Regions from separate parts of the Brevibacillus sp. YAE8 genome, predicted to be linked through region 3. Evidence: a T-box and tRNA genes for the amino acid it is inferred to sense, from the RefSeq annotation. Region 3 holds a T-box; the other regions hold tRNA genes.
The links. The T-box of region 3 lies ahead of AC27IT_RS03450 (valine--tRNA ligase). A T-box ahead of a tRNA ligase gene usually reads a tRNA of that ligase, here a tRNA-Val.
Positions count from the first base shown of each region.

Region 1: it has a tRNA-Val gene. The T-box ahead of AC27IT_RS03450 (valine--tRNA ligase) is inferred to sense a tRNA for this amino acid. The anticodon was not compared.
Region 2: it has a tRNA-Val gene. The T-box ahead of AC27IT_RS03450 (valine--tRNA ligase) is inferred to sense a tRNA for this amino acid. The anticodon was not compared.

Region 1 is NZ_BAAIYG010000004.1:327,341-336,828, forward strand. Features, by position in the region: gene AC27IT_RS09440 (purine/pyrimidine permease) at 1-193, opposite strand, end outside; gene AC27IT_RS09445 (NAD(P)/FAD-dependent oxidoreductase) at 374-1,423, opposite strand; gene AC27IT_RS09450 (ABC transporter substrate-binding protein) at 1,525-2,529, opposite strand; gene AC27IT_RS09455 (AraC family transcriptional regulator) at 2,600-3,451, opposite strand; gene AC27IT_RS09460 (ABC transporter ATP-binding protein) at 4,354-6,099, opposite strand; gene AC27IT_RS09465 (helix-turn-helix transcriptional regulator) at 6,258-7,085, opposite strand; tRNA gene AC27IT_RS09470 (tRNA-Leu) at 7,713-7,794, opposite strand; tRNA gene AC27IT_RS09475 (tRNA-Cys) at 7,803-7,876, opposite strand; tRNA gene AC27IT_RS09480 (tRNA-Gly) at 7,897-7,972, opposite strand; tRNA gene AC27IT_RS09485 (tRNA-Gln) at 7,980-8,054, opposite strand; tRNA gene AC27IT_RS09490 (tRNA-His) at 8,081-8,156, opposite strand; tRNA gene AC27IT_RS09495 (tRNA-Trp) at 8,186-8,259, opposite strand; tRNA gene AC27IT_RS09500 (tRNA-Phe) at 8,265-8,340, opposite strand; tRNA gene AC27IT_RS09505 (tRNA-Asp) at 8,385-8,461, opposite strand; tRNA gene AC27IT_RS09510 (tRNA-Met) at 8,508-8,584, opposite strand; tRNA gene AC27IT_RS09515 (tRNA-Val) at 8,649-8,724, opposite strand; tRNA gene AC27IT_RS09520 (tRNA-Glu) at 8,811-8,884, opposite strand; tRNA gene AC27IT_RS09525 (tRNA-Ser) at 8,889-8,981, opposite strand; tRNA gene AC27IT_RS09530 (tRNA-Asn) at 8,985-9,060, opposite strand; partial or broken rRNA gene AC27IT_RS09535 (23S ribosomal RNA) at 9,115-9,488, opposite strand, start outside.
Region 2 is NZ_BAAIYG010000031.1:998-10,485, forward strand. Features, by position in the region: tRNA gene AC27IT_RS23760 (tRNA-Gly) at 1-32, opposite strand, end outside; tRNA gene AC27IT_RS23765 (tRNA-Leu) at 39-120, opposite strand; tRNA gene AC27IT_RS23770 (tRNA-Pro) at 139-215, opposite strand; tRNA gene AC27IT_RS23775 (tRNA-Arg) at 232-305, opposite strand; tRNA gene AC27IT_RS23780 (tRNA-Gly) at 458-533, opposite strand; tRNA gene AC27IT_RS23785 (tRNA-Leu) at 558-644, opposite strand; tRNA gene AC27IT_RS23790 (tRNA-Lys) at 666-741, opposite strand; tRNA gene AC27IT_RS23795 (tRNA-Gln) at 748-822, opposite strand; tRNA gene AC27IT_RS23800 (tRNA-Tyr) at 841-925, opposite strand; tRNA gene AC27IT_RS23805 (tRNA-Thr) at 975-1,050, opposite strand; tRNA gene AC27IT_RS23810 (tRNA-Phe) at 1,068-1,143, opposite strand; tRNA gene AC27IT_RS23815 (tRNA-Asp) at 1,179-1,255, opposite strand; tRNA gene AC27IT_RS23820 (tRNA-Val) at 1,278-1,353, opposite strand; tRNA gene AC27IT_RS23825 (tRNA-Glu) at 1,438-1,511, opposite strand; tRNA gene AC27IT_RS23830 (tRNA-Thr) at 1,529-1,604, opposite strand; tRNA gene AC27IT_RS23835 (tRNA-Asn) at 1,611-1,686, opposite strand; tRNA gene AC27IT_RS23840 (tRNA-Ala) at 1,726-1,801, opposite strand; tRNA gene AC27IT_RS23845 (tRNA-Ile) at 1,856-1,932, opposite strand; gene gyrB (DNA topoisomerase (ATP-hydrolyzing) subunit B) at 2,158-4,074, opposite strand; gene remB (extracellular matrix regulator RemB) at 4,083-4,370, opposite strand; gene recF (DNA replication/repair protein RecF) at 4,380-5,498, opposite strand; gene yaaA (S4 domain-containing protein YaaA) at 5,515-5,730, opposite strand; gene dnaN (DNA polymerase III subunit beta) at 5,779-6,918, opposite strand; gene dnaA (chromosomal replication initiator protein DnaA) at 7,125-8,486, opposite strand; gene rpmH (50S ribosomal protein L34) at 9,069-9,203, shown strand; gene AC27IT_RS23885 (nucleotidyltransferase domain-containing protein) at 9,366-9,488, shown strand, end outside.
Region 3 is NZ_BAAIYG010000002.1:102,067-111,554, reverse strand. Features, by position in the region: gene AC27IT_RS03475 (protein kinase family protein) at 1-59, shown strand, start outside; gene AC27IT_RS03470 (hypothetical protein) at 99-284, opposite strand; gene AC27IT_RS03465 (PP2C family protein-serine/threonine phosphatase) at 469-2,277, shown strand; gene AC27IT_RS03460 (ATP-binding protein) at 2,304-3,542, shown strand; gene AC27IT_RS03455 (STAS domain-containing protein) at 3,650-4,000, shown strand; T-box leader at 4,034-4,273, shown strand; gene AC27IT_RS03450 (valine--tRNA ligase) at 4,316-6,988, shown strand; gene AC27IT_RS03445 (bifunctional folylpolyglutamate synthase/dihydrofolate synthase) at 7,032-8,405, shown strand; gene murC (UDP-N-acetylmuramate--L-alanine ligase) at 8,407-9,488, shown strand, end outside.

The sequences.
Region 1 (9,488 bases), on a different contig from region 3:
GCAAAAGCGAAGCCAGCCCGATGAAAAACATCGTCTGCTGCATCAAATGGCTCATCTCGTCTGCCTGTAACCCATACACGTCCCCGATCATCAACGGAACGGCAACACTGCTGGAGACAGCTACGATCATCCATTGCAAGGCCGAGAGAATGCTCGTGCCCACTGGAGGTCTGTCATACAATCCGTACTTCAAAACAATCCACCTCGTTTTCTTGCCGCCAATCAATCATGAGCTATGCAACTAAATGTCTCCAGTTAAGAATATCATCATCCGGTTTTTCGGCAAACATGCAAAGGGGCAAGAAACTCTCTGCGAGAAATTTCTTACCCCTTATGCTTTGGCCGCCCATGCGGCTTCCGTTTCCTGCAAATACTATTTTATCATTTGCTTAATCAGCTCGCGGTTTCGGCTTTGGAAAATTTCATTGTGGGACGAAACCATTCCGCTGGCATGCGCTTCCGGCTGAATGTACAGCTTGGCTTGGTTGACGGCATTTGCTGCGTCGTGAAAAGCTCCAGCAATCAGATGCACTTTTCCTTCATACGAGATAATATCTCCCGCCGCAAAAATCCCCGGCTCGGATGTAGCGCCGTTTGTCTTGCCGGCCAGGAAGTATTCGTTCGCCATTTCCAGCTTCACCTGGCTGTTCTCCAGAAGCGATCTGTCGCGTTCGTAGCCGTGATTGATAATCACTTCGTCAATCGCCAGCTCCTGCACCTCGCCCGTCACATGGTTGGTCAGCTCGACCCGCTCAATCTTCTCCTGGTTGGAAGCGGCAATCAGCTTCGTGATCGTCGTGTTGAAAAAGCATGTGGCGGAGCTTTTCAACAGTTGCGTTACTTGTGCTTCGTGCCCGGACAGCGCTTCTTTCCGATACGTCAAATACACTTTTTTGGCAATCGGCTCCAGCTCATTGGCCCAATCGACCGCCGAGTTTCCACCGCCCGAGATGATGACGGTTTTGTCCTTGAAGCGCCGCAGCGACTTGACGGTATAACTGAGATTGGATACTTCGAACTTTTCCGCGCCTTCCAAGTCAATTCGTTGCGGCTCCAAAATCCCTCCGCCAATGGCCAAAATGACGGTTTTGCTATAATGCTTCTCGCCTGTCGAAGTGTGCAAAACGAACACGCCTGTTTCGTCCCGCTCGATCCGCTCCACTTTTTGGCCCAAAACGACGGTTGGATCGAAGGTCAATCCTTGCTGAACGAGCTGCTCAATCAGCTTTTCGCCCAGTGTTGGCGTCAGGCCGCCGACGTCCCAAATCATTTTTTCGGGATAGACGTGGACTTTCCCGCCCAGCCTTGGCTGATATTCGATCAGCTTCGTCTTCATTTCTCGCAAACCGCTGTAAAATGATGCGAACAGCCCAGCAGGCCCTCCGCCTATAATCGTGACGTCATACAATTCTTCGTTCGTCATCCGTGTATCTCCCCTTTACTCCCATCCATAATGGGCGCACGCAGCAACAGGGCCCCTGCACAATGCTTGCACAGAGGCGGCTGCTCGATCAGCGACGCATTTTATTTGGCCAAAATATTTTTCACGATCGTTTTCACCCCAAGCTCAATTCCCAACGGTCCGCCCGCGGCAATCGAGCTGTCCAGTGCGTACATATGCCCGTTCTTGATCGCTTGAAGCGAGTTCCAGGCAGAATCGCTCTCCAGGTTTTTCAGGTAGCCTTGCAGCTTTTTGAACGAGCCGCCGATATCAGCGACAAATATGTAGTCCGGGTTCATCGCCGCCAGTCCTTCCAGGGAAATCTGCTCCCCTTTGGTCGACATATCTACGTATATGCTCGGCGGGTTCAACCCAAGGCCGCTTTCCTTGCTGAAAATAAACTGCGTGGTAAAGCCCCAGAACTGCTTGTCACCCAGCATAATCACGCCAAACGTTTTGTCGCTGAACGCTTTCAACTGTTCTTTGGAATCGGCAATCAGCGTTTCGATCCGCTTGATTTCATCCTCGGCCTTTTGCTCTTTGCCGAAAATTTTTCCGTACTCGCGCAGCGCGCCTTGCCAGTTGTTTTCATTGCTGTCCACCGTTACGACCGGAGCGATTTTCTCCAGCTTGTCGCCGTAGCTTCCATACCGCCCCGAAACCATGATGATGAGGTCAGGGCCGACTTCCAGCAGCTTTTCCAGGTTCGGGCTCGTCATGGAGCCGATGTCGACGATCTGTTTGTCCTTGTACGGAGCGAGCGATTCCCACTCCTGCAAAACATCCAGGTCTGTCGCCGCTACCGGGGCTTCGTCCAACAAAAACAAATGCTCAAAATTGCGGAAAAATAAGAGCGCTACTTTCTCCGGTTTCTTTTCCAGTACAATCTCGCGTCCAAGAGCATCTACATACGTTCTCGGCCATTTTCCCGTTTCCTGATCGGCTTTTTCGGGAGCGGCGCTTTCCTCTTTGGCTGGCGCTGCACTGTTTGCTGCGGAACTATGGTTAGTCTCCGGCGTTCCGGCACAACCCGCTAAAATCCCCGCCAAAAGCGCAAGGGTGACGAATAGTCTCATGAGTGTTTTCATTCTGACTCCTCCGATGTAACTTGAGTTTTGCTTGACCAACTAAGCTACGGTCAGTTTAGCAAAACGCATTTTAGAGAGGAATGGAGCCATCCTGAATTCCATATGGATTTTTCCTGAATCGTCCGCGAAATTCGGCCGGAGACAACCCTACCTGCTTTTTAAAAATGCGGCTGAAATACAAGGCGTCTGCATAGCCGACGCTTTTCGCCACCTCGCCGATCGGCGCGTCGTTCGCCAACAGGCATTCCTTCGCCCGATTCAGCCGATAAGCCATCAAATACTTGCCCGGGCCCATGCCCGCGTATTTTTTGAAGACGTAGAACAAGCGATTTTCGTTGATGTCGTTTTGCTCCGCCAACGCGCGTACACTAAGCCCATCCATGTAATGCTCATGTATGTAGCTGGATACTTGCTCGAACAGTGCCTGCTCCCCATCGCTGCTCTGGTTGCGTACACAAACGAACAGTTCCTCCAGAACGCAGCGAAACAACGTTTCTGTCTGAAAGGCAGAAATCCCGCCTGGTTCCCTTGAGGAGCGCCAGAGAAGCTCAAGCAGCTCCATCAGGCGCGGGCTTTGTCCCGGAGTGAGCTGAAAATGCGCTTTGCTCAGAGAAAATCCGGACGGCTCGGGCGCGCAAACCCGGTATAAAACAAGCAAATACTCCCACTTACTGTTGCCCGTAACCCGCCGATTCAATGGCATACGGGCACCGCCATGCACGACATGTCCCGGCGACAGCGCATAGGACGTTCCGCTGAAATCAAACTCGGCCTTTCCTCTCAAGGGAAAAACAAAGCCTGGGAATGCTTCCGTATAGTCATCGCAACTCATGCCCGGATCGCGCACATAGCGACAGACTTGCTCCACTCGAAAAGAGGTACGCGCAAAATGTTCGGCAAGTTTGTTGATGTCCATCTTCATTTCACACACCTCCTGCCATCAAGCGCCGTTACTTCATGTGCTCATCTGCTCTAGTCCGTCGGGGCGAATTGTGATAAAGTCACATACCTTAATCATACTTGTATTGATATTGAGAATCAATCTTATTGTTTTCTTCTCTTCTTAATTCTTTGTCCTCACTTTTCTGACGTCTGGTTGTCGGATATAGTACGGGCAAAACAGAGTAGTAAGGAAAAGACTAAAAAAAGATAGTGAAAAATGATAAAGTTTTTGCTGTAGAAGTGCAAACTGAAGATCAACCAGCATTTGGTTTGTACTGGAAGAAGGAAACTCTCAACAAATGATTACATTTAAAAATAAAGGTCTGCAAAATCATATTGTAGGCCTTTATTTTTCCTTTGAGAGAGGGGAAACTTTCGTGACGAAAACAAAATCTGGATGGTTAAGAACCATAGTGGAAATAGGGATGGTATACGTTTCTTTATACGCTATTGTATTTCTAATCGGCGTATACAGTTTTACATTCGCCACTGATTTACCGCCGGATCGAAATAAAAACGGATCTGGACTATTTCTAGGTACCCTTGTCAATTGCGTTCCTTTTTTGCTGATTAGTTGGAGAGCACATTTTTTTCATAAGCGAAACATTCATACTGTTGCTATTGCCACTGTAGTTACTTCCTTCCTTTTGGAAAAACTTTTACCTGTCTGTTTTGCGAATATATTATCTCCAACAGACCCATTTTTACTTCTAAGCGAAGAATTTCCTTATTACATTTTTGGGATAGATTACATACTATACGGCACCCTTTTATCGTGTTTGTCTTTTTACATTGGCTTGATGGTCAGGCGATCATTAAAGCCGAATACTACATCATAACCAACAAAAGACCCTTGCTGAATCAGCAGGGTCTTTCGTTGGTTTACAGCTTGCTGACACCCTCCAAGCCTTGCGAGACGCCAAACTGCGCCTGATACAAGCGGCTGTACACACCGCCTGCGTCGACCAGCTCGCGATGATGCCCCTGCTCGACGATGCCCTCCCCCGTCACCACGACGATTCGGTCTGCATCCTTGATCGTCGCCAGCCTGTGCGCGATCACCAGCGTCGTCCGGCCTTTGGACAGCTCTGCCAACGATTGCTGAATCGCCAGCTCTGTCTCCGTATCCAGCGCCGAGGTCGCTTCATCGAGAATCAGGATCGGCGGATTTTTCAGGAACATGCGGGCAATCGCCAGCCGCTGCTTTTGACCGCCGGACAGCTTCACGCCGCGCTCCCCGATCACCGTCTCCATGCCTAGCTCCTGCGCGCGAATAAAGTCATCGAGTCGCGCTCGCCGTGCCGCTTCCCAGATTTCCTCCTCGCTCGCCTCCAGTTTTCCATACAAAATATTTTCGCGAATCGTGCCCGCGAACAGGAACACATCCTGCTGCACAATCCCGATCTGTCGGCGCAACGAATCTTGTGTCACCTGGCGGATGTCCACCCCGTCAATGCTGATCGAACCGCTCTCGACCTCGTAAAACCGCGGCAGCAAGCTGCAGAGCGTCGTTTTGCCCGCACCGGACGGACCGACGAACGCGATCGTTTCTCCTTTGCGGATGACCAGATCGACCTGATCGAGCACTTTTTTCTCTCCGTCATAGCTGAAGGAGACCTGGTCGAAGCGAATCTCTCGCTGAAACGGCTTCATTTCCACCGCGTCCGGAGCATCCGCCACATCCGGCTCTGTGTCCAGCAATTCGGTATAGCGCTTGAAGCCTGCGAAGCCTTGCGGATAACTTTCCACAATGGCGTTGATCTTCTCAATCGGACGGAAAAACACGTTCGTCAGCAGCAAAAAGCCGACAAACTCTCCGTACGTAAGCTGCTCGCGAATGACAAACCAGGTTCCGCACACCATGACAAACAAAGTGACAAACCGCATCATCATGTAGCTGATCGAACCGTTTTTGGCAATCAGCTTGTAGGAGCTGAGCTTGGTCAGGCGAAAGCGCCCGTTGTTGACAGCAAATTGTGCTTCCTCGTGCTTCTCGTTGGCAAACGCCTTGACGACACGGATGCCACCCACGCTGTCTTCAATGCGAGCGTTGAAGTCGCCCACATCGCGAAACAGTTGGTGGATCGCCTGGGTCATTTTTTTGTTGAAGTACACGACGACCCAGATGATGGCCGGCACAACGATGAAGGTGATAACCGCAAGCTGCCAGTTGATGGACAGCATGAGCGCAAACGAGCCTACAAGCGTCATGATCGCGATAAACAAATCCTCCGGTCCGTGATGCGCCATTTCGCCAATCATGTTCATGTCGTTTGTCAAGCGACCAATCAAATGCCCGGTCTTCGTATTGTCAAAAAATCGGAACGACAGCTTCTGAATATGCGAAAACAGCTTGCGCCGCATATCCGTCTCGATGTTGATGCCCAGCATATGCCCCCAGTAGTTGACGATGTACATAAGCAATGTGTTCAAGGCATACAAAGCGAGCAGTCCAAGCGAAGCCCACAAAATCATGCCCCACTTCCCGCCCGGCAGCAAATCGTCGATAAAAGCATTTACCGCTACCGGAAACGCCAGCTCCAGCAAACCGGCAATGATTGCGCAGCCAAAATCAAGCACAAACAACCATTTATACGGGCGGTAATAGGAGAAAAAGCGTCGAATCAATCAATGGCCCCCTTTTGGCGTTGGGTTCGCTCCCTGTCAGTACTTACCCGGCAAGCTTTTGTCAACGCAACTGCAATAATGATTATCAATTTCATCAATAAGTATAGCAATGTGCCTTGTGAAAGAGAATGGCACATTCATGAATCGATATGGATTATTCATGAATCCCGTTGAAACTCGCTCGGGGACAGGCCGGTGTATTTTTTGAAGCGCTTGCTGAAATACAACGGATCGGAAAAGCCTGTCCTTTGCGCCACCTCCTTGATGCTCAATTGGCTGTGCACGATATTCAACAAGTTTTTCGCCTGGTTAAGTCTGTATCTGTTCAAATATTCACCCGGACTAATTTTCAAATGCTTCTGAAACAGGTAAGCGAGCCGGTTGACATTGATCTGGTGCATTTCCGCAAGCCGATTCATGCTCAAGTTTTCCATGTAATGATTATGAATATAATCGAGCAGCCGCTCCAGCAATAGCCGCCCCTCGTCTTGCGCGCGATACAGCACGAGCGAAAACAGCTCGTTCAAGATGCCGTACCACAGCTCTTTTACGCGCAGCTTGTACAAGTCGCCGGGGCTGTTCCAGTACCGCTCAAGCTGCCTCAGCTTCTCCTGCAGCCGGGCGCTCTGCTCGACAAGGTGCAAGCCGTAATGCTGCCCGGCGTAATCGCATGCATCAGCCAGCTCCCAGTGCTTCACCTGATAGAGCACGAGAATGTAGACCCACTTTTCCTCGCCGATCACCTTGCGATCAAACGCCATGTCAGGGCCAGCGTGTACGACCATCCCCGGCTCCATATCGTATCCCGTGCCGTCAAACCACATTTTGGCTCTCCCGGATAGAGGGAAAATAAATGCCGAATGCAGCCCGGTTCGTCCCCCAAAATATTTCATTCCCGGCTGTCGTTCTTCGAGGGATACACTGGTGAGTGTAATGGCTCCCCTGGCGTAATAGTCGATCAACAGACCAACCTTTGCTCTCTCCATTTGCACCCCGCCTTGCTTTTTACTCAAAAGAACCGTTGGATGTAAGCGCGGCATGGTCGCTACCGCATCCAGGAAAAGCTCTGCAACCACCCAGCACATGGATATGCTTCATGCATGGATATGCTTCACGCTTGGCTATGCTTCACGCTTGGCTATGCTTCACGCTTGGCTAGCTTTGGTCACGCACACGCTTCTCCTATCGGCAGGCAAGCGCCAGCCTCGCTTGGTTCTTCTCTCGCTGGTTCTTCTGTTCAGGTGTTGTTGCCAGCGGCTCGCGCTGTTACTCCGCTCGGCGTAGCACCTGGCATTGGAACACATTTTTACTCACAAAATCTGCAATTTACCTCTTGTGAAAATTTCGGTTCTCGTTTATCATAATAGATAATGATTCTCATTTTCAACCAATCAACTTGGCCAAACTGTCGAACTCTACAGCTTGCTCTTCTGGCTGCTTGCAGGACTGATTTCTTCATTTCTTGCGTGTAACGAATCAGTCACCTGTTGCATCCGGTTCGCTTGCTTGCTGATCGGTTTCAGGAGATGGAGCGATACATACTGCTTTTCATGTTGATCGTAACAAATAAAATAACCCTAAGGATGAACATCCTTAGAGCTTGATTTCAGAAATGGTGCCGGTGAAGGGACTTGAACCCCCACGGTTTCCCTCACGATTTTGAGTCGCGCGCGTCTGCCATTCCGCCACACCGGCAATTAAATTGGAGGAGGCACCCGGATTTGAACCGGGGATAAGGGTTTTGCAGACCCGTGCCTTACCCCTTGGCTATGCCTCCATGTATAAAAAAGGTTTGAATGGAGCGGACGACGGGTCTCGAACCCGCGACCTTCGCCTTGGCAAGGCGACGCTCTACCAATTGAGCTACGTCCGCGTATAAATGGCTGGGGTACTAGGATTCGAACCTAGGAATGACGGAGTCAAAGTCCGTTGCCTTACCGCTTGGCTATACCCCAATAAGTAATCCCCAACTTTGAAATTATGGGGCGATCGATGGGACTTGAACCCACGAGTGCCGGAGCCACAATCCGGTGCGTTAACCCCTTCGCCACGACCGCCATATTAACTAACTATGCCTTTTGGAAAATGGCAGGGGCAGTAGGAATCGAACCCACACCAAAGGTTTTGGAGACCTTCGTTCTACCGTTAAACTATGCCCCTACACATGGTGGCTCGGGACGGAATCGAACCGCCGACACGAGGATTTTCAGTCCTCTGCTCTACCGACTGAGCTACCGAGCCGTATGTATCTTTTGCTTAGCGTGCCATTTGTTGTTTGTGAAAAATGGCGGAGCTGACGGGACTCGAACCCGCGACCTCCGGTGTGACAGACCGGCGTGAACTCCAACTTCACCACAGCTCCATGTTTGGTTGCACCTACAGGTACTCCCTTTGCAAGAAAGAAAATTTGGTTGCGGGAGCAGGATTTGAACCTGCGACCTTCGGGTTATGAGCCCGACGAGCTACCGAGCTGCTCCATCCCGCGACGATTCGGACGATCAATTATCAGCGTTGCCACGTGCTTTTCGCTGACCATCCATTATGATAAGTGGTGGAGGCTGACGGGATCGAACCGCCGACCCTCTGCTTGTAAGGCAGATGCTCTCCCAGCTGAGCTAAGCCTCCACTGTTCCCCAACTCTTGTTGGGGCCCCACAAAGGATAGGGTGCTACCAGAGTGGCACTCTTTTTGCTTTGTGGACGTTTTTTAGGTGACCCGTAGGGGATTCGAACCCCTGTATGACAGCGTGAAAGGCTGCTGTGTTAAACCGCTTCACCAACGGGCCAAGATGGCGGATGGAGTGGGATTTGAACCCACGAGACGGGTCAACCCCGCCTACACGATTTCCAATCGTGCTCCTTCGGCCGCTCGGACATCCATCCATATGGCTCCTCGGGACGGACTCGAACCGCCGACCGATCGGTTAACAGCCGATTGCTCTACCAACTGAGCTACCGAGGAACGTTGAAGGTCTTATTCCTTCAAAACTGAATACGCATGTTTGCTAAGAAATGTGTGGATAAGTCCTCGACCGATTAGTATTCGTCAGCTCCACGCGTTGCCGCGCTTCCACACCGAACCTATCAACCTCATCGTCTATGAGGGGTCTTACCAGCTTAACGCTGTGGGAAGTCTCATCTTGGAGGGGGCTTCACGCTTAGATGCTTTCAGCGCTTATCCCGTCCGCACATAGCTACCCAGCTATGCCACTGGCGTGACAACTGGTGCACCAGAGGTGCGTCCATCCCGGTCCTCTCGTACTAAGGACAGCTCTCCTCAAACTTCCTGCGCCCGCGACAGATAGGGACCGAACTGTCTCACGACGTTCTGAACCCAGCTCGCGTACCGCTTTAATGGGCGAACAGCCCAACCCTTGGGACCTACTTCAG
Region 2 (9,488 bases), on a different contig from region 3:
AGGCTGGAGTTCTACCATTGAACTACACCCGCAAAATATGGTGCCGGTGAAGGGACTTGAACCCCCACGGTTTCCCTCACGATTTTGAGTCGCGCGCGTCTGCCATTCCGCCACACCGGCATATCAAATTGGAAAAACTGGTCGGGAAGACAGGATTCGAACCTGCGACCCCTTGGTCCCAAGCCAAGTACTCTACCAAGCTGAGCTACTTCCCGACTATATAAAGAAAAGCGTGCCCTGAGAGATTCGAACTCCCGACCTTTTGATTCGTAGTCAAACGCTCTATCCGGCTGAGCTAAGGGCACATGATAATGGAGCGGACGACGGGTCTCGCTTCTTTCTGGCGCTGCTGCGTCAAAACGCTGCCTGCAAAGCCAGATCGGAAGTGCCCGTGACACTCTTCCTTGATGTTCTTCCAGGGTAAACCCGGAACGGGTGAGAGACCCGAGAACATTGATGGAGCGGACGACGGGTCTCGAACCCGCGACCTTCGCCTTGGCAAGGCGACGCTCTACCAATTGAGCTACGTCCGCATTTTCATCCATCATAGGATGGGTTGGTGCGGTCGAGAGGACTTGAACCTCCACGGTGTTGCCACCACTAGAACCTGAATCTAGCGCGTCTGCCAATTCCGCCACGACCGCATATCTACTTGTCAAAAATACTGGTGAGCCATGAAGGACTCGAACCTTCGACCCTCTGATTAAAAGTCAGATGCTCTACCAACTGAGCTAATGGCTCTCATTATGGCTGGGGTACTAGGATTTGAACCTAGGAATGACGGAGTCAAAGTCCGTTGCCTTACCGCTTGGCTATACCCCAATAGCCATGAAGTAAAGATGGTGGGGAGAGACGGATTCGAACCGCCGAACCCGGAGGGAGCAGATTTACAGTCTGCCGTGTTTAGCCACTTCACTATCTCCCCAGCTTGTCCTTCGTAAGCACGGATTGCTCTTTGCTCGAAAGGATGAAAATGGTGCCGGCAATAGGACTTGAACCCACAACCCCCTGATTACAAGTCAGGTGCTCTACCAATTGAGCTATACCGGCATGTTCAGTTTATTTCATGGTGGCTCGGGACGGAATCGAACCGCCGACACGAGGATTTTCAGTCCTCTGCTCTACCGACTGAGCTACCGAGCCTCGTGTATGTGAGTCCACCATTACTTTTTGAATAATGGCGGAGCTGACGGGACTCGAACCCGCGACCTCCGGTGTGACAGACCGGCGTGAACTCCAACTTCACCACAGCTCCATGTTTTTGTCATTCGTGAAAATGGTGGAGGCTGACGGGATCGAACCGCCGACCCTCTGCTTGTAAGGCAGATGCTCTCCCAGCTGAGCTAAGCCTCCAAAGTACCCCACAAAGTGAAGAGATTGCGTTGTAGCAACACCGAGTACTTTGCGGGGACCCCAACAACTAGTTGGGTGTATAAGTGACCCGTAGGGGATTCGAACCCCTGTATGACAGCGTGAAAGGCTGCTGTGTTAAACCGCTTCACCAACGGGCCATGTTCGTAATCATTTCTGGTGCTCCCGACAGGAATCGAACCTGCGACCTCTTCCTTACCATGGAAACGCTCTACCGACTGAGCTACAGGAGCGTGATATGGCTCCTCGGGACGGACTCGAACCGCCGACCGATCGGTTAACAGCCGATTGCTCTACCAACTGAGCTACCGAGGAACATTAGGACATCCAGGCCAATTGCCTATAGGAGTATATTGGTGGAGCTGAACGGGATCGAACCGATGACCTCCTGCTTGCAAGGCAGGCGCTCTCCCAACTGAGCTACAGCCCCATTTTCCAAAAATGGAGAAGCGATGTCGCATCCGGCGCTATCGCCTTGTATAAGTGGTGGGCCTAGGCTGACTCGAACAGCCGACCTCACGCTTATCAGGCGTGCGCTCTAACCAACTGAGCTATAGGCCCGTATCACTTCCTGGATCTTTAATCTAGCATACATTTTAATTCATTGCAATAGAATTTTTGATTTTTTTATCGTGCGACAGTGAATTTTTTTGCAAGAAGGCAGACTCAGCTATCCAAAGCTCAGCAAAATAATAGCTTCGTTCAGCGCAAACCGCCTGTTGAAGCCATTTTCATACCGCCTGGATCGCTGAGCCTTCTTGCCATATACCGAATCTATTTCAAAGCTTAAATGTCCAAATCCCTTACAGATGCCGCGTGTTGCTCGATAAACTCCCTGCGCGGCTCTACTTCGTCGCCCATGAGCGTCTCAAACACCATGTCTGCTTCCATGGCGTCTTCCAGGTTCACTTGCAGGAGCGTGCGCATGGCAGGGTCCATTGTCGTCTCCCACAATTGGTCAGCATTCATCTCGCCCAACCCTTTGTAGCGCTGGACGCTTGGCTTCGGTGTAGCCTTGAGGGTCGCGAGTATTTCATCGCGCTGCTTGTCGTTATACGCGTAATGCAGCGTCTTGCCTTGCTTGATGCTGTAGAGCGGCGGCTGCGCGATATAAATGTACCCCGCTTCGATGAGCTGACGCATGTAACGGTAGAAGAACGTCAGCAGCAGCGTGCGAATATGCGAGCCGTCCACGTCCGCGTCCGTCATAATCACAACTTTGTGGTAGCGCGCTTTTGTAATGTCAAAATCTTCGCCTACCCCGGTGCCGAGCGCAGTAATAATCATGCGAATCTCGTTGTTGCCGAGAATTTTGTCCAAGCGCGCTTTCTCTACGTTCAGCACTTTTCCACGCAAAGGAAGAATGGCCTGGAAATGGCGATCGCGGCCGGACTTCGCAGAACCGCCCGCGGAGTCCCCCTCAACGATGAACAGTTCGGATTCCGAAGCGTCCTTCGAAGAGCAGTCCGCCAATTTACCCGGCAAAGCGCTGACTTCGAGCGCACTTTTACGGCGAGTCATTTCACGGGCTTTCCGCGCTGCTTCACGAGCACGGGAAGCCATCAGGGCTTTCTCCACCACTTTTTTCGCTACGCCCGGATTTTCCTCCATAAAGGTGCTGAAGCGATCGCCAAAGACAGATTCGGTAATGCTGCGCGCTTCCGAATTGCCGAGCTTGGTTTTCGTCTGCCCTTCAAACTGCGGCTCCTGAATCTTCACGGAAATGATCGCCGTAATCCCTTCGCGCACGTCATCGCCGGAGAGGTTCGGATCTTTTTCCTTCAGGAGATTGAATTTGCGGCTGTAGTCGTTAATGACACGGGTAAGAGCTGTCTTGAAGCCTGTTTCGTGCGTTCCGCCCTCATGCGTGTTGATGTTGTTGGCGAACGAGTAGATGTTGCTCACATAGCTGTCGTTGTACTGCAGAGCAACCTCAACGAAAAGGCCGTCTTTTTCGCCCTCGCAGTAAATGACCTCTTCGTGCAACGGTTCCCGGTTTTTATTCAAGTATTCCACGAACTGTACGATACCGCCCTCATAGTGGAACGATTCTTCCCGCTCCTGGTCCGGGCGCGTATCCTTCAGCGTAATGCGCAGCCCTTTGTTCAGGAAGGCGAGCTCGCGAATACGTTTTTGCAAAACGTCGTATTCAAAAACAGTCGTTTCCGTAAAAATCGTCGGATCTGGCTTGAAGGTGACTTTTGTTCCCGTCTCCTCTGTCTCGCCAATGACGGCAAGATCAGCATCAGGCGTTCCGACTGTAAAGCGCATATAGTGAATTTTGTTGTTTTGCTTTACTTCTACTTCCATCCATTCAGATAGCGCGTTCACTACCGAGCTACCTACCCCGTGCAGACCGCCGGAGACTTTGTATCCGCCACCGCCGAATTTTCCGCCGGCGTGCAGGACAGTCAAAACCGTCTCAACGGTTGATTTCCCGGTTTTTTCATGGATGCCGGTCGGGATTCCCCGGCCGTTATCAGTTACAGATACGGAGTTGTCCGGATGAATGACCACCAAGATGTTGTCGCAATAACCGGCAAGCGCCTCGTCGATAGCATTGTCGACAATCTCCCATACCAGGTGATGCAAACCGCGGCTGCTGGTCGAGCCGATATACATGCCGGGACGTTTCCGAACAGCTTCCAGACCTTCCAGAACCTGAATCTGACTCGCATCATAGTTTGTATCGTTCGTCGTCACTTGATCCACTACTCTGTCAACTCCTCCACTTCAGCTTGTACAAAGGGAAACTGATCCAAGCTGTCCACGAACTGAGCGCGTCGCTTTAGCGTCAGAGAAGAAATAGGTGAACAGTAAATGGCGTCCTGGGTGATTACATAAGATTTTGTTTCTTCCACGCTGTGATCGACAATCGTTTTCCGCTTTTCCTCCAGGAAAGCCTTGTTGACCTTCGAGGATTTCACGGTTTGATGGTCGAGGATGGAAATAACTTCCTTAGTGCTCACCACAGTATCTCCACCAATGTGAATAAACATCCCTGACCCCTACCTTTCTCCCGAGATTGTCCCTTCCTTCACGTAAAACCGAGAGGCTTGCTGGAGAACCTGATGCTTTAAGCCTTCCACACCTGTCGTGCTTACAAACGTCTGAACCCGATCCTGAATGGTTTCGAGCAGCAGGGTTTGCCGATGTTCATCCAACTCTGACAAGACATCATCCAACAAAAGAACGGGGTATTCCCCGACTTCTTCTTTAATCAGCTCAATTTCGGCCAATTTGATGGACAGGGCGCTCGTGCGCTGCTGCCCTTGCGAACCGTACGTCTGGACATCCATGTTGTTCACTTTGAGTGAAAAATCATCGCGGTGCGGTCCGATCAGCGTGCTTCCGCGCATAATTTCCCGGTCGCGAACCTCTTCATAGGCAGCCAGCATTTTTTCAACCGCTTGCTCTGCCGACATTTCATCCGTAACGGGCGATGAGTTCACGTAATGCAAAGAAAGCATTTCCCTGCCGCTGGTAATGCCGGTGTGGATCTCCTGCGCCCACACCTCCAGCTTGCGCAGAAACTCAAATCGCTTCCTCAACAATTTTACCGCTAAATCGGCCAGTTGGGTATTCCAAATTGCCAGCATTTCCAGCGAATGGCTTTTTTTCATCGCCAAGTCCTTCAGCAGTTGGTTCCGCTGAGCCAGCACCTTGTTGTAGTTGCTCAAATAATACAGATAGGTGGGCGAAACTTGGCCAATTTCCATGTCAATGAAACGCCTACGCTGGGCAGGCGCTCCTTTTACAATGGACAGGTCCTCCGGCGCAAACATGACTACGTTCAAAGCTCCCACGTAGGCGCTCAGCTTTTGCTGCTCCATTCCGTTGATTTTGGCCCGCTTTCCCTTGGTTGTCAACTGCAGCTCCAAACGAACAGAACCGTAGCGACGAAGAACATCGCTACGGATCGTGGCGTAATCGGCATCCCACGCAATCAGCTCCTTGTCTCGGGGCGTGCGGTGGGATTTGGCCAGAGCCAGAACGTATATCGACTCGAGTGCATTAGTTTTCCCTTGGGCGTTGTTCCCGATGAACAACTGGATCGGTCCGTCAAAATCCAAGGACAAGGATTGGTAGTTGCGATAGTTGGTTAGCGACAGGTTCTTGAGAAACAAGAATCACGCTCTCCTCTCAGCGGCGTACCACTTGAAAGCGGCCATGGCCTTCAATCGCCACTTCATCGCCAGGATATAGCTTGCGGCCGCGCCGGTTGTCCAACTCGCCATTGATCTTGATCGGCACTTCTGCCAAAAACGCTTTAGCCATGCCGCCTGTGTCAATGACGTCAGCCAGCTTCAAAAATTGGCCGAGCGCAATGTATTCGGTGTTGATGGAAACCTCACGCATGGTTTGGCTCCTTTCTTTTACGAAAAAGAACTTTTTTACGAAAAAGACCTAGTAAGTACGGACTGGCAGGATCAAATGCAGCATCCAGTCGTGGTCTGTCGGACGAATCACGAACGGACTCATCGGGCCGGTAAAGCTGGCTTTGATCTCGGCGCTGTCGATCGCACGCAAGGCGTCAATCATGTACTTCGCGTTGAAGGAAATCTTCAGCTCTTCACCGTTCGTGGCTTTTGGCGTCAAAATGTCCGTAACTTTACCGATTTCCGGTGCGTTGGAAGTGATCTCCACGCTGCCGTCCGGCAATGTAACCAGCTTGACCACGTTCGATTTGCCTTCGCGGCTGAGCAAGGAAGCGCGCTCAATTGATTGCAAAAATTCCTTGGTGCTGACGGTAATCTCGGTTTTGCTGCCTTGCGGGATGATTCTGGTCGTGTCCGGGTAAGTTCCTTCCAGCAGACGGGAATAGAACAAAATGTGCTTGGACTTCACCAAAATCTGATTGTCGGCTACGACGATGTCAGCCGGGTTTTGGTCGTCATCGAGAATTTTCACCAGTTCGTTGCAGCTTTTTCCTGGCACGACTACGTTGTGGAAGGACAAGTCTTCCGGGCATTCTACCATCGCAGTACGGCTGGCCAGACGGTGACTGTCAGTAGCGACAAAGCGCAGCTTGCCTTGTTCCAGGGACCACATGAGTCCAGTCAAGATCGGACGCATTTCGGAAGTAGAGACGCCAAAAACGGTTTGCCGGATCATGGCTTTCAGCAAGTCACAGGGAACGCTGAAAACTTTGTCTTCTTCCAGATGCGGCAGTTGAGGATACTCGCTGGCATCCATTCCGTTAATGGTGAATTCGGCTTGTCCCGAACGGATTTGCGTAACGAGACGGTCGTCTACCTGAATGTGAATCTCGTTGCTTGGCAGCTTGCGCACGATTTCGCTGAAAATGCGCGCTGTCAAAACAATGCTCCCATGCTGATGGATCGTTACTCCCCATTCTCCCGCTTCTTCCAAAGGAATCTGCACCTCGATGGATACATCCGAATCGCTTGCAGTCAGAGTAAGTCCCTCATCATCCGTCTTTATCTTAATCCCAGTCAAAATCGGAATGGTGGTTCTGCTGGAAACCGCTTTGCTGACATGTGACACGGCGTTAGACAGCTTGTCTCGCTGAACGGTAATATGCATCAACGTGATCCTCCCTCTATCTGCGCCATTTTTTAAGTGGCTATGCATAATGGCTGCGTCTTTATCATATCTTATTAGGATAAATCTTTTTAAACAGAAGTAGTAATAGGGCCTGTGGATTTGTGGATATGTGGATTGATAACGTAAAAGATAGCCTATACACATGTGGGTAAGTTGTGTATAGGCTTTTTGCGTTATGCACAGGTTTAATGGTTTGCTTTTAACTTTTCAATGAGCGACTGAATCGTAGTCTGCATCTGCGGGTCGCTTGCCAGCGCCCGAGAGATTTTTTCGTGTGCGTGAATGACGGTCGTATGGTCGCGTCCGCCAAATTCGTCCCCGATTTTCGGCAAAGAGGCATCTGTCAGCTCGCGAGACAAATACATGGCAATTTGCCGCGGAAAAGCGACGGTTTTGGTTCGCTTTTTCGCCTTGAAGTCTTCCAGCTTGAGGCTAAAGGCTTCTCCGACTGCGCGCTGGATGTCCATGATCGTAATGACGCGAGGGCGAGAAGACGGAATGATGTCTTTCAGCGCTTCAGCGGCCAACTGCGTATCAATGTCGCGATTAATCAGCGAAGAGTAAGCCACGACGCGGATCAGGGCGCCTTCCAGCTCGCGGATGTTGCTGTCGATCTGGTTCGCGATGTACGCCATTACCTCATTCGGGATGTCGAGATTCTCAGCTTTTGCCTTTTTGCGCAAAATGGCAATCCGCGTTTCCAAATCTGGCGGCTGAATGTCGGTAATGAGTCCCCATTCAAAGCGGGAGCGCAGACGATCCTCCAGAGTCGGAATCTCCTTGGGAGGCCGGTCAGAGGAGATAATGATCTGCTTGCTTTCTTCGTGCAGGGCATTAAACGTATGGAAAAACTCTTCCTGCGTCGATTCCTTGCCTGCCAAAAACTGAATATCATCAATTAAAAGAACGTCTACACTCCGGTACTTATTGCGGAATTCAACGGCCTTGTTGTCGCGAATAGAGTTGATGAATTCATTGGTGAACTTCTCTGACGACAAATAGACCACTTTCGCCGATGGATTGTGTTGAATGACATAATGGCCAATTGCGTGCATCAAGTGGGTTTTGCCAAGTCCGACTCCTCCGTAAATGAAGAGAGGATTGTAAGCTTTAGCAGGAGCTTCAGCGACCGCAAGCGAAGCGGCGTGAGCGAATCGGTTCCCGGCACCGATGACGAAGGTGTCAAAGGTGTACTTGGGATTTAAAATGCTGGGTGGCTGGTCATCCGCTGCTGAGGGCGGAGCGCTCATTTTCACCCGCGGGGCTGGTTGTTCTTCGGCAAATGCGGCGTCCTGATTTTGCAGGGCGACGAATTTTACCTTCATATTGATACCTGTCACTTCATATAGTGTATCGGTAATCAGTTGAGCGTACCTGGTTTCAAGCCAATCCCTCGCAAAGTCGTTGGGCGCGACGACGATCAGTGCATCCTCTTCCAAGGTTGTTGCTCTCGTCGCTTTGAGCCAGGTATCAAAACTTGGTTTGCTTAGCGATTTTTCTATCTTGGCGAGAACTTTGCGCCATAGTTCGCTAATCGCTGCATCCAACCAGAATCCCTCCTTTTGGGCCGTCCGAAAAATAAAATCACCGATAAGAAACAAACGATAGCAATTGCAAAAAACCTCATATGTGTGACCCAATTGTCAACACGGTCGTTTACAGCGACTGTGGATAAAAAAAGTCGAAAAATAGGGATTCCGCTCGTAGAAGAGAAAAAAAGCAGACGGTTATCCGCATCCCTGTGAGTAACGACATACACATAGGAAGGAATCTGTCCACAAACTTATCCACACCCTGTGGAAAAACCGATTAGCCTATCGGAGTTATTCACGCTTCAAAACAAAAACATAATAACAGATATAAGGCATGGCATCAATGGTTTTTTCATACTTATCCACAAACACAACCACTGGTACCAGGCACATATTCACATATCTATATTTTGTGTACAAGCTGTAGATAAACTTGTCGAAATCTGCTTTTGTGGATAAGATGATATCCACAGATCCGGGAAATAGTTTTATGGGGATATTTGCCTTGGTAACGAAATTCCACTGTCGCTTGACTTTTTTACTATATGTCCTTATAATGCAAAAGAATGTCTGTGCGAGACGGAGGTGTAATACGAAATGAAACCATCTTTTAATCCTAACAATCGCAAGCGCAAAAAGGATCATGGATTCCGTAAGCGCATGAGCACAAAAAACGGCCGTAAAATTTTGGCTGCTCGTCGTCAAAAAGGTAGAAAAGTTCTTTCCGCGTAAGGCCACATTTCCAGTGGCCTTTTTGTTTGCGCAATGATGTCGGAAAATTCTTTTTAAGGTGTGAAGAGGAAGTCTAACCGCGATGTGGAACCTTTCTTGGGGGAGAATCATTACCTAGCTATGGAAAGGCTCTTGCAGCATAGCAAAGAGCGGGAGGAACCGATGAAGCCTTATAAGGATGAAACCGACTTTTTTATTGAGTTGGGCCGTGACTTTGTCGAGCAGCTATCGCTTTCGGGGATGGTATGCGCCTATGCGGGCGGTTCGGTCGGGAGGGGGGAAGCA
Region 3 (9,488 bases):
TGGAAAAAGATATGGACCGCCTGATGCGTCTGCATCGCTGGGTCCAGCAAGCCTTTTAACGAGCAACGTCTCACAAGGTGGGGCGTTGCTTTTTGCATTTACAGCCACTCCAGGACGATGGCGACGTACAGCACGGCAAGCAGACCGAGCAGAATCACGTCAAACGAGGTGGGAAACAGGACGGTGCGGATGAACTGAAAAATCATCAAAGGGATCAGCACTTGTTTGCACCCGTATTTGATTCGCAGGTAGGTAGGGTTATACTTCCAGCGAAAATTCATCATCGGCATATCACCTCATTTCAACATATGCGAGGCTTCCTGGGACAGTGCCTATATTTCCTCGGACAAAGGCCGGTTTCGCCCGAGGCGTATTTTCTCTACGCCAGTTGTGACACAGGTTTGAGAATGGGAGGAAACGGGAACGTATAGGGCAGGAAGGCCAGGACGAACTTGTAAAGGTGAGCAGATGATCTGGAAAATAGCACTCTACTTGTCAGGAATAGGTGCAGGTGTGTACTTGATTCGCTTATCCTACGGCTTGCAACGGCAAGCGCAGAGAGGGTTTGACCTGTCTTTGCTGCACGGCATCGGGCTGGTGGCCTGGGGGATCGGCAGCTTGCTCGTGCTGTCTTTTGCCTGGTGGGGCCACGGGCTGGGGGTGCCGGTCTGTACAGGGACGTATCTCGCAGGGATCATCTCGCTTGTCTTTTTGCTGCAGACGCACAGACGCTTGCGCCAAAAGACGGAGAGCGAAGGCGCACACGTGGAGTCGCAGCTTTTGCTGGACTGGCAGAGGATCACGCGGCAGCATTCGGGGATGGTGCAGGTCATTCTGCTGGTCATAGCCGCGTCTTTGCTCGCGCTGCCCGAGATGCCGCTTTATGTTAAAGGGGGACTGGCGGTCGCCATAGCTTACATGAGTGTTCTTGCATACTTAAACAATCGGGACCATCACTATTTGATGACGGAGACATTGTCATCGGTGAGCACGCTCGAATCGAGGCTGACCCAGCAGCTCGCGCATTCCGAATGGATGAACCAGCAATTGTCGCTCGTCGGGAAACTGAAGCAAAGCTATGAGGGACTGTTGATTGCCAGCAACAAAATCAGCGTGAGCGACGTCCATTACGATAGCATTCACCAGTTGACCAGCGAGCTTGTCGACGCCTGGTTTGGCCAGATTCATACGCTCGTCTATTTGGGCATAAGCTGGGAGTCCGAGCAGGGGGATGTCTATTTTCACACCGAGCGCGGCAAAAGAGCCGATCGAGGTGCGGTCCAGTTTATCGAGGAGCGCATCGTCGTCTCGGAGCAATGGGACACGGCCAAAACGCCGCGCTACGTCAGGCTGGTGGCGCAAACCGCTATCGGCGAGCACGATATGGAGACAAAAGAGCTGGAGCAGTCCTTTTTTCAACTGCTGCTTGTGAACGTGAGAGGACTGATCTTGCGGTGTCTGCACGAACATCAGTCGACAGAGCTGAAGGAGCTGGAGCTGGGAATGGGCCTGGCCCGCCGAATCCAGTCGATGCTGATTCCAAAAGAGGAATGGCAAGTGAACGGCCTGCGCGCCAGGACGGTCTACGTGCCCGTCACCTACGTCGGGGGAGACTACATTGATTTTGTGCGCATCAATGAGCGCTACACCTGTTTTATCGTGGCAGACGTATCGGGACACGGCTTGCCCGCGAGCATCTGGGCGACGGGGATTCGGATTGCGGTTCGCGCCGTTTTGCAGACGAGCTGGTCACCCGATGAAATTTTGCAGCGGCTAAACCAGCTACTGTATGCCGATCTGGCGAAAACCCGCTCGTACATTACGATGCTTGTCGCGGTCTACGATGCGACCCGCCACGAGTTGCTGCTTGCCAGGGCGGGCCATCCGCAGCCGATCTATTTGTCCAGCACGCAAAAAAACGTCTTGCGCTGCCGGGGCGGGGTAGGACTAGGGCTTTTGTCCGATAGCACCTATCAACTGGAAGAAGTACCCTTATTAGAAGAAGGTATATTGCTACTATACACAGATGGATTGTTGGATACGGGAAGAAAAGACGTGCTGCGCAGCTCTCACGGCCTGCTCGAAGATCTTGCCGCCCTGCTGGACGAGCCAGGCAAAGAAGAGACGATGGAACGCGTCGAATCGTACCTGTGGGCGATGACGCGCCAAGGCCAGCAAACAGACGACATCTCCGTTTTGATTTTGCAGTTTCAATCCGGCTCTCATGCCGGACAACGAAGAAGTGAAACTCCTGCACTGATGGAGTACCCGAGCTGAAGCGCCCGTGAATAGGAGGATGAACGGTGATTCTGTGTGAACAGTGTCCGGACAATCCCGCTTGTCGCAACTGTCTTCTTGAGCTCCGTTCCGGCGGGTCTGCCCAAAAAGTGCTGCCGCCGCGCAAGGTGAAGGTGACGGAGCTTGCGACAATGGAAACAAGTCAAGCCCAATTGATAGCAGTCAGCCGGACAGCTATCGGCCTGCTTAGTCCGACCAAAAAGTTGCATGGACGCATGGAGGTCGAGCTCGCTTTCGATTTTCGCATTATCGGCAGCGGGCTGCAGGGAATCAACGGTGTTCCTTACTATGTCGTTGATATCGAGAAGGTTTTGCGCAAGGAAGAAGTGCTGGAACGGTTGCTTCTGGAAGAATTTCATACGTGGCATATGTGCAACGAGCTGAATCCTACAGACGTATTGCATAGTTATAAAGATCGGGATGACGAGCGAGGCCGTCTCATCAAGCAGGAGCTGCAGAAGCTGTCCATCCTGCGCCAGATCGAGACGATTTTCCTCTATCTGCTTGACGATGGCAAAGTGCGTCCGCTCGGCTCGAACCGTGCGGCCCCCGATGTCGAGGGGGAAATGCAGCGCCTGATTGGTGAGGCGACCGTCCACGGCAACTCGTTGCGGGAACAGATTGTCAGTCACGACGGGAAAAAAGTGTTTGAAATGTACGCGTCGATTTTGCCGGATCGCACCTGTGGGATCGCCCTGATTGACGTGACGGCTGCCATCGCGGAAGAACGCAGAAGAAAACGGCGCGAGTGGGAAATATACAGAGACATTCTCGGCGTGGTCACGGCAGGCAAGCTGCTGTTGCTAAGCGACGAGGAGCTGTTTTTTCTGCTGCGCGAGGGGCACAAATCGCTCGCGATGGACATTCAGGCGCCGGAGGATTTGGCTCTGCTCAGAAGGTCGTTCAAGCGCACGCTGGAGCCGCTGGGGTTTGTCGCCAAACGTTTTTTGCACTTTCTCGTCGCCGTCAACGAGGCGGCTTCGAACACGCTCAAGCACGGCAGCGGAGGAACGATCACGCTCTATATCGCCCACGATCAAGATTTGTGCCGGGTGGTCATCCACGACCAGGGCCAGGGCATTTTGCTCGAAGATTTGCCGCGGGCGACGTTGCAGCAAGGATTCTCGACGCGCAATTCGCTGGGAGCGGGCTTTCACGTCATGTTGCAATACTGTGACCGGATTTATTTGAGCAGCACGGCGGCTGGAACGAAGCTGATTTTGGAGTGTGCGCTGACAAGCTGATGAACATTGGAGAAAATACCAAATGTTTGCAAGTCGGGTGAAGCGGGTAACATGAGTGAGAGAGAACAAAATCAGCTACACCGATACCTATTGAGAGGAGTTTGAGCATGGACTACCGAGCAACAGAGACGAACGGACAGGCTACGCTGTTTTTCGCCGGAGAGCTGGACATGGCTGTGGGAGATCGAGTGGGTGAATTGCTCCAGCAGTACGGAGGGCGCAATCATTCCGTTACCGTCGATTTTCAAGGTGTATCCTTTGTAGATTCTTCCGGTATTGGAAGTCTGTATTTTACTACGAAAGAACTGCTTGCTTCTGGCAAACAGGTAGAGATTGTCAATGTCCGCGAAGAAATTTTGGATATTTTAAGCGTACTGGGCTTTACCGAGGCGCTGGGCATTACGGTGGGAAAAGTGGGCGAAACCGGGTTTGACGCGAAACAGCGTGATTGTATATAATAAGCAAAGGCAACGATACCACAATTACATATCGAATCAACGATGATCGGGAAGAGTAGGTCAGGAGCCCTTTGCAGAGAGGAGAATCAGATGCTGGAAGATTCTCTAAGGAGAGATGGACTGAAGGTCGCCCGGGAGTTGTTTTTGGTGAACACGATGTGTCTAGCCAAAAGCGGTTCGCAGCCGTTATCTTGTTTGAGGGAACATACGCTGGACTCTTCTTGCCGTATGTTAACAAAGGTGGTACCGCGAAATAATCCTTTCGTCCTTTGGATGAAGGGTTTTTTTATTTTTCCTAGAGGAGGAAGCCTACCCATGTCAACTCAGCCAACAACCGACATCGACCAATTGCTGCCGAAGAACTACGACCCGAAGGCAGCCGAAAGCAAATGGTATCCGTACTGGATCGAAAAGCAGTTTTTCAAGGCGGAACGCGACCCGGCGAAGCGTCCGTTCACTATCGTGATCCCGCCTCCGAACGTGACGGGCAAGCTGCACTTGGGCCATGCGCTCGATACGACGCTGCAAGACATCATCACCCGCGCAAAGCGGATGCAAGGCTACAGCACGCTGTTTTTGCCTGGGATGGACCACGCCGGGATCGCTACGCAAGCCCGCGTAGAAGCGACGCTGCGCGAAGAGGGCATCTCGCGTCACGACCTCGGCCGCGACAAGTTCATCGAAAAAGTATGGGAATGGAAGCACATTTACGCTTCGCACATCCGCGAGCAGTGGGAAAAGCTGGGTCTTGCGCTGGACTACTCCCGCGAGCGTTTTACGATGGATGAAGGCTTGTCCAAAGCTGTGCGCGAAGTATTCGTCCGCCTGTACGAAAAAGGGCTGATTTACCGCGGCAACCGCATCATCAACTGGGACCCGGCTGCCCGTACCGCCCTGTCTGATATCGAGGTCATTTACAAGGAAGTAAAAGGCGCCCTGCACCATATGCGCTATCCGCTCGCTGACGGCACAGGCTACATCGAAGTGGCGACGACCCGTCCGGAAACGATGCTGGGCGATACGGCTGTCGCTGTCCATCCGGAAGACGAGCGCTACAAGCACCTGATCGGAAAAACCGTCATTTTGCCGATTGTCGGTCGCGAAATCCCGATTGTCGCGGATACGTACGTCGATCCAGAGTTCGGCTCCGGCGCGGTAAAAATCACGCCTGCGCACGATCCGAACGACTTCGAGCTGGGACTGCGCCACCAACTGCCGCAAATCGTCGTCATGGACGAGACTGGCACGATGAACGAGCAGGCAGGCATCTACAAAGGGCTGGACCGTTTTGCCTGCCGCAAGCAAATCATCAAAGACCTGACAGAGCAAGGCGTCATGTTCAAAATCGAGGAGCACATCCACCAGGTAGGCCACAGCGAGCGCAGCGACGCCGTTGTAGAGCCGTATTTGTCCACCCAGTGGTTCGTGAAAATGCAGCCATTGGCTGACCTCGCGCTTGCCAACGCCAACAGCGAAGACAGCGTCAAATTCGTTCCGGAGCGCTTCAAGACCAACTACCTGCGCTGGATCGAGAACATTCGCGACTGGTGCATTTCCCGCCAGCTCTGGTGGGGCCACCGCATTCCCGCCTGGTACTGCCAGGAGTGCGGCGAGACCGTCGTATCCCGCGAAGATGTCACCGAATGTCCGAGCTGCCACAGCCACAAGCTGGAGCAGGACAACGACGTGCTCGATACCTGGTTCTCCTCTGGTCTGTGGCCGTTCTCCACGCTCGGCTGGCCGGAAGAGTCCGAGGACATGAAGTATTTCTATCCGACCAACGTCCTCGTAACCGGCTACGACATCATTTTCTTCTGGGTAGCGCGCATGATGTTCTCCGGTCTTGAGTTCACCGGAAAAAGCCCGTTTGAATCCGTGCTGATTCACGGCATTATCCGCGACTCCGAAGGCCGCAAAATGTCCAAGTCGCTCGGAAACGGCGTCGATCCGATGGAAGTGATCGAAAAATACGGCGCGGATGCCCTGCGCTTCACGCTGGCGACAGGCAACTCGCCAGGGAACGACCAGCGCTTTTACTGGGAAAAAGTCGAGGCGAACCGCAACTTCGCCAACAAGATTTGGAACGCCTCCCGCTTTGCCCTGATGAACCTGAGCGGATTTACGTACGACGACATTGATCTTAGCGGCGAGCTGTCGACGCCAGACAAGTGGATTCTCTCCCGTCTGCAAGCGACCATCGCTGACGTGACGCGCCTGTCCGACGCATTTGAGTTTGGCGAAGCGGGCCGCGTGCTGTACAACTTCATTTGGGATGACCTGTGCGACTGGTACATCGAGATGGCGAAGCTGCCGCTGTACGGCAGTGACGAAGCAGCGAAAAAGACGACGCAATCCGTGCTCGTGACGGTGCTCGACCAAACGCTCAAGCTGCTCCATCCGTTTATGCCGTTCATCACCGAGGAAATTTGGCAGGCGCTGCCGCACCAAGGCGAGAGCATTACCGTAGCACCTTGGCCGACGGTGAACGAACAATGGATTTTCACCGAGGCGGAGAGCGAGATGACCATGCTGATGGAAATTATCCGCAGCGTGCGCAACATTCGTGCGGAAGTAAACGTGCCGATGTCCAAAAAAATCGAGCTGTTGATTAAGCCAAGCGATGCGACCTCTGCGGCTCGTCTGGCGCGCGGCGAAGAGTACATCGCCCGTTTCTGCAATCCGGAGACGCTCACGATCAGCGCGGAGCTGGCGATCCCGGAAAAGGCGATGTCTGCGGTTGTGACAGGAGCGGAGCTGTTCTTGCCGCTGGCTGGCCTGATCGACATCGAGCAAGAGCTGAAGCGACTGGAAAAAGAACTGGCTACTTTGCACGGCGAAGTGGAGCGGATCGAGAAAAAGCTGAACAACGCCGGCTTTATGGCCAAGGCACCGGAAAAAGTCGTGGAAGAAGAAAAAGCGAAAATGGCTGACTACATGGAAAAACGGGATAAGGTCATCGCTCGCCTTGCCGAACTGAAGGGCGAATGATCCGCCGTACCAACGCATATTTTTGAGAATGGAGCATTTTGGTATGCATGCTGAAGCACAATTTGTTGAATACAAAGAAGCGCTCGACTGGCTGCATGGACTGCTTCGCTTCGGTCAGCGGCCGGGGCTTGAGAGAATGCAGTGGGTACTTGAGCAACTGGACCATCCGGAACGGAGAATCCCGTTCATCCATGTGGCAGGCACCAATGGAAAAGGCTCGACGTGCGCGTTCCTGACGCAAATGCTGATGGAGGCCGGCTACAGTGTCGGCACGTTCACCTCGCCTTATCTGGTAGATTTTCGCGAGCGCATTCGCTACAACGGGAGCATGATTGAGGAAGCCGATCTGCTCCGGCTGGTGAATGAAGTCAAGGTCTTGATCGAGCGCTGCGAGCGCGAGACGGAATTTGGCTCGCCTACAGAGTTTGAAGTCATCACGCTGATCGCCATTCTTTATTTTTCGAGAGTGGCGAGACCGGCTGTCGTCGTCTGGGAGACGGGGCTGGGAGGACGGCTGGACTCGACGAATGTCGTGCTGCCGCTTGTCTCCGTTATCACAAATATTGGCATGGACCATACACAGGTGTTGGGCGATACCTTGGAGGAGATTGCCCGCGAAAAAGCTGGCATCATCAAGCCGGGCGTACCTGTCGTCACGGGCGAGACCCGACCGGAAATACTCGCCGTGCTCAAGGAGCGGGCTGCTGAGACGAAAAGCACCGTGTACAGCTTGCAGGAGCATTTCTTTGCCGAACAGGTAGAAGAAGAGCTGGGGCAGCAGCGGATTCGCTACAGCAGCATCCATCGGCGCCATGAAGCTACCTATCGCTTGACCATGAACGGTATTCATCAAACGGCAAATGCAGCGGTCGCGTTGATGACCATTGATGTCTTGCGCAACTATTTCTCTTTCCTGCTGGAGGAAGAAGAAATATCCCGTGGTTTGCAACAAACACGCTGGCCTGGTCGTCTAGAAGTCGTCTCGCCAAGACCGCTTGTGATCTTGGACGGGGCACACAACCAGGAGGGAATGGAAGCACTCGCCAATAGCCTGGAGCGGCTTTTGCCGAACGATGCAGGGCTGCACCTGCTGTTTTCCGGCTTGGCTGATAAGCCGCTTTCCGAGATGGCAAAAGCGCTGGCGCCCGTAAAGGCGAAAATCAAGTCGCTGAACGTGACGGAATTTGACTTTCCGCGTGCAGCAGCGGCAAGTACGCTGCGCGATGCGTTTTTGCAAGGCGGATGGGCGGAGGAAAACCTCGAAGCCGTCCCGGACTGGCGAGCGTTTCTCCTTTCTTGGATGCGGGAGAAGCAATCGGCGAAAGCGGATGACTGGTTGGTCGTCTGCGGTTCGCTCTACTTCATCGCCCAAGTGCGCGCATTCTTTCCCACTACAGTAGAAGAGGCAGGTGAATAGGGTGGATCAGGCTAGGCACGTCCACTTTGTGGGCATCGGCGGATATGGCATGAGTGCCATTGCCCGCGTCTTGATCGACCTTGGATACAAGGTAACCGGCTCCGACGTCGCCATGAACGAATTGGCGAAGAAGCTGGAAGCGAGAGGGGCGGTCGTTCATATCGGCCATAATGCTGCCCACGTGGAGGGAGCAGACATCATTGTTTACTCTACCAGCATCCCCAAGGACAATCCGGAGGTAGTCGCAGCAGAAGCGAAGGGAATCCCGGTCATGCACCGTTCCCAAATGCTCGCCCGCATCTTGAACGAACGAACAGGTGTAGCCGTTGCCGGAGCACACGGCAAAACGACCACGACCTCCATGATTTCGCACGTACTGGAGGAGTGCGGGGTAGACCCGACCTTCATCATTGGCGGAGAGCTGATGAATGCAGGGACAAACGCCAAGGCAGGGACGAGTGATTTTGTCATTGCCGAAGCGGACGAGAGCGACGGTTCCTTTTTGGAATACAGACCGATGTACGAAATCGTGACCAGCATCGAGCCGGACCATCTGGAGCATTTCGACGGCGATTTCAACAATTTGAAACAGGCGTACGTCCAGTTTTTGAGCCATCTGAAGCCGGGCGGCAAAGCGATTTTGTGCATAGATGACTCGCACGTTCGCGAAGTGATGCCGTCTGTCGCAGGCACGGTAGTAACGTATGCGATCGATCCGGCTTTTGTGTCGCAGGCCGAGTTTCGCGCCGTGTCGATCGAGTGCGGAGATCGGCGCAGCACATGCCAGGTGTATCATGGAGAAAAACTGCTCGGGACGCTCGCGCTGACGGTTCCGGGCAAGCACAATATTGCCAATGCGCTGGCGGCGATCATCGTCTGCCTGGATGCAGGGCTGTCGTTTGAACAGATTGCCGAGGCACTGACTTCGTTTCGGGGAGCGAAGCGCAGATTCCAGATCATCGGAGAGGCGCGCGACATTCTCGTGGTGGACGATTACGCCCACCATCCGACAGAGATCATTGCGACGTTGAACGGAGCCAAGGCGTCCGGCCGACGGGTCATCGCTGTCTTCCAGCCGCAGCG